Regions from separate parts of the Dickeya ananatis genome, predicted to be linked through region 1. Evidence: predicted binding sites of a transcription regulator. Region 1 holds the regulator's gene; each other region holds the start of a gene.
What was found. Region 1 encodes PurR, which represses purine synthesis genes. Its sites were predicted from a motif close to CANGCAAACGTTTGCNTG; they were not measured.
Positions count from the first base shown of each region.

Region 2: the regulator PurR is predicted to act here: its motif matches at 2,046-2,063, upstream of purH (bifunctional phosphoribosylaminoimidazolecarboxamide formyltransferase/IMP cyclohydrolase).
Region 3: the regulator PurR is predicted to act here: its motif matches at 1,307-1,324, upstream of FGI04_RS01000 (nucleoside-specific channel-forming protein Tsx).

Region 1 is NZ_CP040816.1:1,418,373-1,421,654, reverse strand. Features, by position in the region: gene FGI04_RS06150 (C40 family peptidase) at 1-630, shown strand, start outside; gene cydH (cytochrome bd-I oxidase subunit CydH) at 734-823, opposite strand; gene purR (HTH-type transcriptional repressor PurR) at 1,209-2,234, shown strand; gene cfa (cyclopropane fatty acyl phospholipid synthase) at 2,665-3,282, shown strand, end outside.
Region 2 is NZ_CP040816.1:3,918,839-3,922,120, reverse strand. Features, by position in the region: gene purD (phosphoribosylamine--glycine ligase) at 1-286, opposite strand, end outside; gene purH (bifunctional phosphoribosylaminoimidazolecarboxamide formyltransferase/IMP cyclohydrolase) at 302-1,891, opposite strand; gene FGI04_RS17450 (hypothetical protein) at 2,163-2,414, opposite strand; rRNA gene FGI04_RS17445 (16S ribosomal RNA) at 2,627-3,282, shown strand, end outside.
Region 3 is NZ_CP040816.1:228,721-232,002, reverse strand. Features, by position in the region: gene ampE (beta-lactamase regulator AmpE) at 1-458, opposite strand, end outside; gene ampD (1,6-anhydro-N-acetylmuramyl-L-alanine amidase AmpD) at 465-1,025, opposite strand; gene FGI04_RS01000 (nucleoside-specific channel-forming protein Tsx) at 1,443-2,306, shown strand; gene nadC (carboxylating nicotinate-nucleotide diphosphorylase) at 2,491-3,282, shown strand, end outside.

The DNA of each region.
Region 1 (3,282 bases):
GCTAAAACGGCAAAAAAAGAAACAACAAAGAAAGAGACGCTGGCGCAAGCTAAAACCAGCCACAAAGCCCATGAGCTGGCGGTGGCTAAAAGCGCACACAAAAAAGGTAAAGCGGCGGTCGACGAAGAAGATGAGGTAGCGGCCACATCTTCACATGGTAAAAGTAAGAAAGGTAAACACGATAAAGCGGCGCTGACCATCAGTGCTGCTCACCAAAAACGCTATCAGCACGCTAAATTGACTGCCATGAACAAGCTGATGAGCCAAATCGGTAAACCTTATCATTGGGGCGGTTCAACACCTTATTCAGGTTTTGATTGCAGCGGGCTGGTGTATTACGCCTATAAAGATGTGGTAAAAATCCCGATTCCGCGCACCGCCAATGAGATGTTCCACCTGCGTGACGCGGCTCCCATCAAGAAAAGCGAACTGGAAAGTGGCGACCTGGTGTTCTTTCGTATCACCAACCGCGGCGCTGCCGACCACGTTGGCGTCTACCTGGGCAATGGCCGTTTCATCCAGTCACCGCGATCGGGTTCCGATATCAAGATCAGTAAATTGAGTGAAGATTACTGGCAGGATCATTATGTCGGCGCTCGCCGCGTGGTGACACCGAAGACCATTCGCTAACAGTGATTCGCCAGATAATCACCGGCTAAACGACCTAATGAATAACGAGAAAAGGGGCACTAGCCCCTTTTCTGTTTTCTTTTTCTACACCGGCGATCTGCTATCAGTTCAATACCGCAGTGAAACCAAAGACAATGATCACCGCCAACGCAACCAACGTACTACACAGTGACATTTTCAAATTTGTATCCATCGTATTCTCCTGTATGTGACTGATGATCGCCGTCATCCCGTTACGTCTGAATCAGCACCGTATCCCGGCGGATGGGGAAACACACAAAGTATAGGTCTATTATGACCCGACTGAAGTCAAAAAACCGGTTTCTGCGTCACAGAGATAACACAAATTGCCTCTTCCCCTTTCGCTCTAAATCGGCCAAAATCCGCAGTTTACCGTGTACACTGCGTTGGTCGAAGCGTCAGCCCTCCCTTCAAGCTACACACCTCGGCATGTCTCCTACTGAAATGTTGCCTTGTTGTCCAGCAGGAGCAAAATTCACGCAGGCAAACGATTAACAACATATTTACTGCTGTAACAGACCCACGACTGTAACAGATGAGTTCAGGAGTCACTTTAGATGGCAACGATTAAAGATGTGGCAAAACGCGCAGGCGTTTCAACCACAACCGTATCACACGTGATTAATAAAACACGTTTCGTCGCCGAAGAGACCAAGGCTGCGGTACGCGCAGCTATTGATGAATTGCATTATTCACCCAGTGCGGTGGCCCGAAGCCTGAAAGTCAACCACACCAAATCCATCGGACTGCTGGCCACCTCCAGCGAAGCCCCCTATTTCGCTGAAATTATCGAAGCGGTGGAAAACAGCTGCTACGCCAGAGGCTATACGCTGATTCTGTGTAACTCTCACAATAATCAGGATAAACAGCGTGCTTATCTGTCCATGCTGGCGCAAAAACGTGTTGATGGCCTGCTGGTGATGTGTGCCGAGTACCCGCCTGAACTGCTGTCAATGCTGGCGGATTATCGCCACATCCCGATGGTCGTCATGGATTGGGGCGGAGCTCACAGCGATTTCACCGATACCATTGTTGATAATGCGTTTGCCGGTGGGTATATGGCCGGTCGTTATCTGATTGAGCGCGGGCACCGCGATATCGGCGCCATCCCCGGATCTCAGGGGCGCAATACTGGCAGCGGGCGTTATCTGGGCTTTCTGAAAGCGCTGAAAGAGGCGGATATTCCTCTACGTGAAGAGTGGGTGGTTCAGGGTGACTTTGAACCCGAATCAGGCTACAAAGCCATGCACCAGATTCTGGCGCAAAAACAGCGACCGACGGCGGTATTCTGCGGCGGCGATATTATGGCTATGGGGGCGATTTGTGCAGCGGATGAACTGGGCCTGCGTGTACCGCAGGATATTTCGGTGATCGGTTACGACAATGTGCGCCACTCCCGCTATTTTACGCCAGCGCTCACGACCATTCATCAGCCTAAGGAACGACTGGGACAAGCGGCATTCTCCATGTTGCTTGACCGCATCACCAGCAAACGCGAGGAAGCGCAAACCATCGAAGTCCACCCGACGCTGATCGAGCGTCGTTCTGTTGCCGACGGTCCATATCTCGATTACCGCCGTTAATGAATTAGCCAGACGATTTCGTTATCACTCGCAGGTGTGTCAACCGCCGCCATACCGCGCTGTAAAGCGCCAAAGCGTGCCTCCCTGGCACCCTAATATAGAACGCAATGTGCTGCTTTAGCCCGATGAATCTTGTCGACGGGTTAAAGCAGTCATACACTTGTCACTGTCATTGACGACAATAACCATGATCAGACGATGCTTTTAGCAGTACGCATCGCCTTACTTTTTCTACCCCACTAATGACTGTTGCACCGTTTGTCACGGCCGGGGTAGACGCCTTTCGTGTCGGCTTGTCTCTTATTTTCCTCTGAGGCTCTCAGGGATAGACGATGACGTGTGGAATGGGTACATCGAATACCCTCCCCATCGCCATAGTTGTCTGGTTTATCCCGTATAACGCATGTATCTGGCAAGGTAGGGAGAAGTTATGAGTTCATCTTATGTGGAGGATCTGGGTACCCCCAGTCAACCCTGGTTCCAACTGGTTAATGAAATGTTATCGGCCGCTGATATCGCCATTAACGGTTCGCGACCGTTTGATATTCAGGTCAAAAACCCTGAACTGTACAAGCGCATATTGCGTGACGGGTCACTGGGTCTGGGCGAAAGTTACATGGATGGCTGGTGGGAATGTGAACGGCTGGACATGTTTTTCCACCGTGCGATACGCGCCGGGCTGGAGAAGCAACTGCCCCAGCGTTGGCAGGATACGCTACGGATACTGATGGCGCGCCTGACCAATCTGCAATCGCGTCGGCGGGCATGGATTGTGGGTAAGGAGCATTACGACCTCGGTAATGATCTTTTTAGCCTGATGCTAGACCCGTACATGCAGTACTCCTGTGGTTACTGGAAACAAGCCGAAACCCTGGAGCAGGCACAACAAGATAAGCTGCGCCTCATTTGCGAGAAATTGCAGTTACGCCGCGGGATGACACTGCTGGATATCGGCTGCGGCTGGGGCGGTCTGGCTGAATTTGCCGCCCGCCATTACGGTGTTAGCGTAACCGGTGTGACTATCTCCCGCGAGCAACAGGCATTGGCG
Region 2 (3,282 bases), 2.3 Mb from region 1:
GCGTTGGGCCGAAAATCTTCAGGCCCGCGGCGCGGAATGCGTCGACGACACCGATGACCAGCGGCGCTTCCGGGCCAACGATAGTCAGGCCAATCGCGTTCTGGCGAGCGAAATCCAGCAGTGCCGGGATGTCTGTCGCGGCAATATTTACGTTTTCCAGCGCGGGCTCCAGGGCAGTGCCCGCATTACCCGGCGCCACATAGACTTTATCAGCCAACGGAGACTGGGCCGCTTTCCAGGCCAGTGCGTGTTCGCGACCGCCATTACCAATAATCAAAATATTCATTGTTATAGCCCCGGATTAGTGACGGAAATGGCGCATGTCGGTAAACAGCATCGCAATGCCGTGCTCGTTAGCAGCAGCGATGACTTCGTCATCGCGAATGGAACCGCCAGGCTGAATCACACACGTGATACCAACGGCAGCAGCGGCATCGATACCATCACGGAACGGGAAGAATGCGTCGGATGCCATGACGGAACCCTTCACTTCCAACCCTTCGTCACTGGCTTTGATACCTGCGATTTTGGCCGAGTAAACGCGGCTCATTTGACCGGCACCGATACCGATAGTCATGTTATCGCGAGCATACACAATGGCGTTGGATTTAACGAATTTCGCCACTTTCCAGCAGAACAAGGCATCACGCAGTTCGGTCTGCGTCGGCTGGCGTTCGGTGACGACGCGCAGTTGAGCAGCGTCTACCATGCCTAAATCGCGATCCTGCACCAACAGGCCACCGTTGACGCGTTTGAAATCCAGACCGGAGACACGTTGCTGCCACTGGCCGCAGATCAGTACACGGACGTTTTGCTTGGCGGCAGTAACCTTCAGCGCAGCATCGCTGGCGGCAGGCGCAATAATCACTTCAACGAACTGACGACTGATAATGGCTTGTGCGGTGGCTTCATCCAATTCGCGGTTAAACGCGATGATCCCACCGAACGCCGATGTTGGGTCGGTTTTGTAGGCGCGCTCATAAGCGTCCAGAATCGAATCACCGATCGCCACGCCACAGGGGTTGGCATGCTTAACGATAACGCAGGCGGGTTCGGCGAATTCTTTCACGCATTCCAGCGCAGCATCGGTATCCGCGATGTTGTTGTAGGAAAGGGCTTTACCTTGTACTTGTTGCGCGGTAGCCACCGATGCCTCAGAGACATGCTCTTCTATATAGAAGGCGGCCTGCTGGTGGCTGTTTTCACCGTAACGCATATCCTGCTTTTTAATAAAGTTCAGGTTTAGCGTGCGAGGGAAACGACCAGCAGGCTGAGTGGTATCGCCATGATAGGCCGGAACCTTGCTGCCAAAATAGTTGGCGATCATGCTGTCATAAGCGGCGGTATGTTCGAATGCCTTGATAGCCAGATCAAAACGGGTTTCGTAAGTCAGAGAACCGTCGTTGGCATCCATCTCCTCGATGATTGCCGTGTAGTCGCTGCTTTTGACGACAATCGCCACGTCATTATGGTTCTTGGCGGCGGAGCGCACCATGGTCGGCCCGCCGATATCAATATTTTCCACGGCGTCTTCCAGCGTACAGTCGGCTTTAGCGACGGTCTGGGCAAACGGGTAGAGATTGACGACCACCATGTCGATTGGCTGGATATGATGCTGCGCCATAACGGCATCATCCTGGCCGCGACGGCCCAGAATACCGCCATGCACTTTGGGGTGCAGGGTTTTGACACGTCCGTCCATCATTTCTGGAAAACCCGTGTAATCGGAAACCTCTGTTACCGGCAGACCCGCGTTGGCCAGCAGACGCGCTGTACCCCCGGTAGAGAGCAGTTCAATGCCACGCTGTGACAAAGACTGGGCAAATTCAACGATACCGGCTTTATCAGATACGCTGAGCAAAGCACGACGGATAGGACGACGTTGTTGCATGATGGTTTGATCCCCTGACTAGGTTCTTACTTTAAAGAGCGTTACGTGAATCGTTACGTGAATAGTGACAGTCATATAAAAAAATACGGATTGGTCGCCAATATTCAGCTAACGCACCCACGAAATATGTGTCATTCATCAGGGGAGGAATTGTAGCGAAAACGTTTGCGTGATGCTCGCCAAATTTCAAAAAATGCCTGGGTTGTGGATAACTCTGTGCAAAATAAGGTATAAGCGGGGCTTTTGCTGTGGAATGCAGCGAACGCGCAATTTAATCAAAAATACCGGTTGCGGTCGGCGATGAACGCCCTATAATGCGACCCCACTGACACGGCAACAGCGGCAACAGCGGCAACAGCGGCAACAGCGGCAACAGCGGCAACAGCGGCAACAGCGGCAACAGCGGCAACAGCGGCAACAGCGGCAACAGCGGCAACAGCGGCAACAGCGGCAACAGCGGCAACAGCGGCAACAGCGGCGCGGTGTCAGGAAGCGGAAACGAAAATAATCGTTGACACTTCATGAGGAAAGCGTAGTATACGCCACCTCGCGACAGCAGGCTCAGGCCGGTCGCACTGCTCTTTAACAATCAATCAGACAATCTGTGTGGGCACTCGCAGGACACTTCACTAAAAATATTTAGTGAAAGTCTTGAAGAGTGACAACAGTTAATTCATTACGAATAAACAGTAAATTCTTTGAGCACCGTTTTCTTCGGAAAACACATCAAACTTTAAATTGAAGAGTTTGATCATGGCTCAGATTGAACGCTGGCGGCAGGCCTAACACATGCAAGTCGAGCGGCAGCGGGGGGAAGCTTGCTTCCCCGCCGGCGAGCGGCGGACGGGTGAGTAATGTCTGGGAAACTGCCTGATGGAGGGGGATAACTACTGGAAACGGTAGCTAATACCGCATAACGTCGCAAGACCAAAGAGGGGGACCTTCGGGCCTCTTGCCATCGGATGTGCCCAGATGGGATTAGCTAGTAGGTGGGGTAAAGGCTCACCTAGGCGACGATCCCTAGCTGGTCTGAGAGGATGACCAGCCACACTGGAACTGAGACACGGTCCAGACTCCTACGGGAGGCAGCAGTGGGGAATATTGCACAATGGGGGAAACCCTGATGCAGCCATGCCGCGTGTGTGAAGAAGGCCTTCGGGTTGTAAAGCACTTTCAGCGGGGAGGAAGGGGGTAAGGTTAATACCTTTACCCATTGACGTTACCCGCAGAAGAAGCACCGGCTAACTCCGTGCCAGCAGCCGCGGTAATACGGAGGGTGCAAGCGTTAATCGGAATGACTGGGCGTAAAGCGCACGCAGGCGGTCTGTTAAGTTGGATGTGAAATCCCCGGGCTTAACCTGGGAACTGCATTCAAAACTGACAGGCTAGAG
Region 3 (3,282 bases), 1.2 Mb from region 1:
GCGACAAACCAGAACAATGGTGCCAGATAAAAGCGGAAATTCAGCCACAGCAACGCGTTTTGTAATTCCTTTAAACGTTCACGTTCGCTGCCATCGAGCGGCAGGCCATGAATCAGCGCCAGCTCCTCAGCCATTTCCCGGCAGGCATCCGCCTCACCACGCTGAGCGCTCTGAATATAGCGGTGGTAATGCTGGCGTATTTCGCCCGCACCGATGCACATCAAGCCGACGGCAATCCACAACAGCAGCAGCGGCAAGCCAAATAGCCACCCGCTGAGCACCCACTGCGCCGCCAACACAACCGCCATGCCCATAATAGATAACAGCAACGTTTGCACCAGCGATGGGGCGGAAAGATGACGAAACACCCGTTCCAAATGGTGATCCAGTTGCCAGTGGTCGCCACGTTTAAACAACCGCTCCCATCCCAGGACCAACAATAGGCTAAACAACGTCATCTGTGATTACTCCCCTTGTTCTGGTGGTGTCTGCCATAACCGTTGATATCGTGCCCAGTCGAACGCCGGGCCGGGATCAGTCTTACGTCCCGGTGCAATATCACTATGTCCGGTAATACGTTCAGGCGTAATGCCATACGTTTCACTCAGCAGGCGGGTGACATCTGCCAGCCGGGCGTATTGTTCTGTGGTAAATGGCAGCGTATCAGTGCCTTCCAGCTCGATACCAATCGAAAAGTCATTACAACGCTCTCGCCCATCAAACTGCGACACACCGGCATGCCAGGCCCGTTGATCAAATGCCACATACTGCACGATGTCACCGTTGCGGCGAATCAAACAATGCGCCGACACCCTCAGATGGCATATGGACGCAAAATAGGGATGCGCCGTTCCATCCAGCGTACCGGTAAAGAGCTGGTCGATGTACGGCCCGCCGAATTCGCCCGGAGGCAAACTGATGTTGTGAATCACCAGCAAAGAAGGCAACTCGCCTTGCGGACGTTCATCCTGATGTGGCGACAAAACGCGTCTGGCCTCTGTCAACCAGCCATGCTCCACTCTCATCACCGCTCCTTTTATTCTTCCTGGCCGTCAAAACACGATCGTCATCGGAACACCGGTTTGCCCGGCAACCATCAGGTATCGCACCACAAGCGTTAACCAACTGATCGCACTCATCATGCAAACATCTTACCGCATCTGCCATGTTCCTGACCTGTTAAAAAACCATTCCGGTTTATTCGCAATTGTTCTTTCAACACCTGCACACAAACCATGATGTTCTGCCCTTCTTCTGGTATGCTGCGCCCCCTCTTTCCGGCAAGCAGTCGACACGTACGCCATAATAAGCAAACGTTTTCGTCTTCTGCCCATCACCGGGAGGTTTTTCAGCAGTCATTTTGTTATTAACGCCCGAATCACTCTGCGCCGCCCCGGCCAACCAGGCCGCTGACGCGCTATCGGGTAACACAGAGAATCGTCATGAAAAAAATCCTTGCCGCCTGTGCAATCAGCACATTGTCGTACAGTTTACCCACCGTTGCGGACACTAACGCCCCGCAATACCTCTCGGACTGGTGGCACCAGAGTATCAATGTGGTTGGCAGCTATCACACCCGCTTCGGACCCCAGTTAAACAATGATGTGTATCTGGAATATGAAGCGTTCGCTCGTAAAGACTGGTTTGATTTCTATGGCTATGTTGATGTGCCAAAAACCTTCGGTGCAGGTAATACACCAGACCGTGGTATCTGGAATAAAGGCTCTCCGCTGTTCATGGAAATCGAACCTCGTTTCTCCATTGATAAACTGACCAACACACAGTTGGGGTTCGGCCCGTTCAAAGAGTGGTATGTCGCCAACAACATTATCTACGATCAGGGTCGTAATAATGATTCGCGCCAGAGCACCTGGTATGTCGGTCTGGGCACCGATATCAATACCGGTACGGATCTGTCGCTATCCGCCAATATCTACGCCAAATACCAGGGACAGAACTACAGCGCGCCGAATGAAGATCGCTGGGACGGCTACCGTTTTAAAATCAAATACTTTTATCCGATCACATCGTTGTGGGGAGGCAAGCTGACCTATATCGGCTTTACCAACTTCGACTTCGGATCCGACCTGGCTGACGCCGCTGGCCCGTCTCGTACCAGTAACGCTATTGCCTCCAGCCATATTCTGGCGCTGAACTATGACCACTGGCACTACTCCGTCGTTGCCCGTTACTTCCATAACGGTGGCCAGTGGGCTGATGGCACCGAACTGGATTTCGGTCGTGGCCCGTTCAACGTCCGCTCTACAGGGTGGGGCTATTATCTGGTAGCCGGTTACAACTTCTGATCTTTGCTATGATGTATCCCGGTCATGACCGGGATACGAAAACCCCGCCCGGATAGGTTGTTACTCACCATGTGAGGCCTGGCGGGTTACGCCAATAAAACAAATAACACCTTGAATTGAAATAATTTTTCAAATCACTCATTAACGGGATAGCATACATTCCGGATTCCATCGGAGTAGCATAATGACAACACGCCGTTATAGTCAGGAGCAGCGCCAGGCGGAACTGCTCAGCCGTATTGAGCACGATATCCCCGCCAGCGTACAGCAGGCATTACGCGAAGACCTCGGGGGAGAAGCCAACCCTGAGCATGACCTCACTGCGCAGTTGTTACCCAATGACACCGTCGCCAGCGCGGTCATCATTACCCGCGAAGCCGGTGTATTCTGCGGTCAGCGCTGGGTAGACGAGGTGTTCCGTCAGTTAGGCAACGTCATTACCATCGACTGGCTGGTTCACGACGGTGACGTACTGACAGAAAATCAACCGCTGTGCCAGTTGCAGGGTTCTTCCCGCATACTGCTCACCGGTGAACGCACCGCGCTGAATTTCCTGCAAACGCTCTGTGGCGTGGCAACTGAAGTCAGCCGTTATGTCGCACAACTGGCAGGCACGCATACCCAGTTGCTGGACACGCGAAAAACGCTGCCCGGCTTGCGCACCGCGCTGAAATACGCGGTACTGTGCGGTGGTGGGAGCAATCATCGCCTCGGTCTGGCCGATGCGTTCCTGATCAAAGAAAACCACATTATTGCCGCGGGCTCCATCAGGCAGGCGGTTGAAAAAGCCTTCCAATTGCGTCGTGATGTGCCGGTAGAAGTCGAGGTAGAAACCCTCGACGAACTGCAACAAGCACTGAGTGCCGGAGCAGACATTATTATGCTGGACAACTTCACGCTGGATGCTATCCGCGAAGCCGTCACACTGACCAATGGCCGTGCGTTGCTGGAAGTCTCTGGCAACGTGACGCTGCAA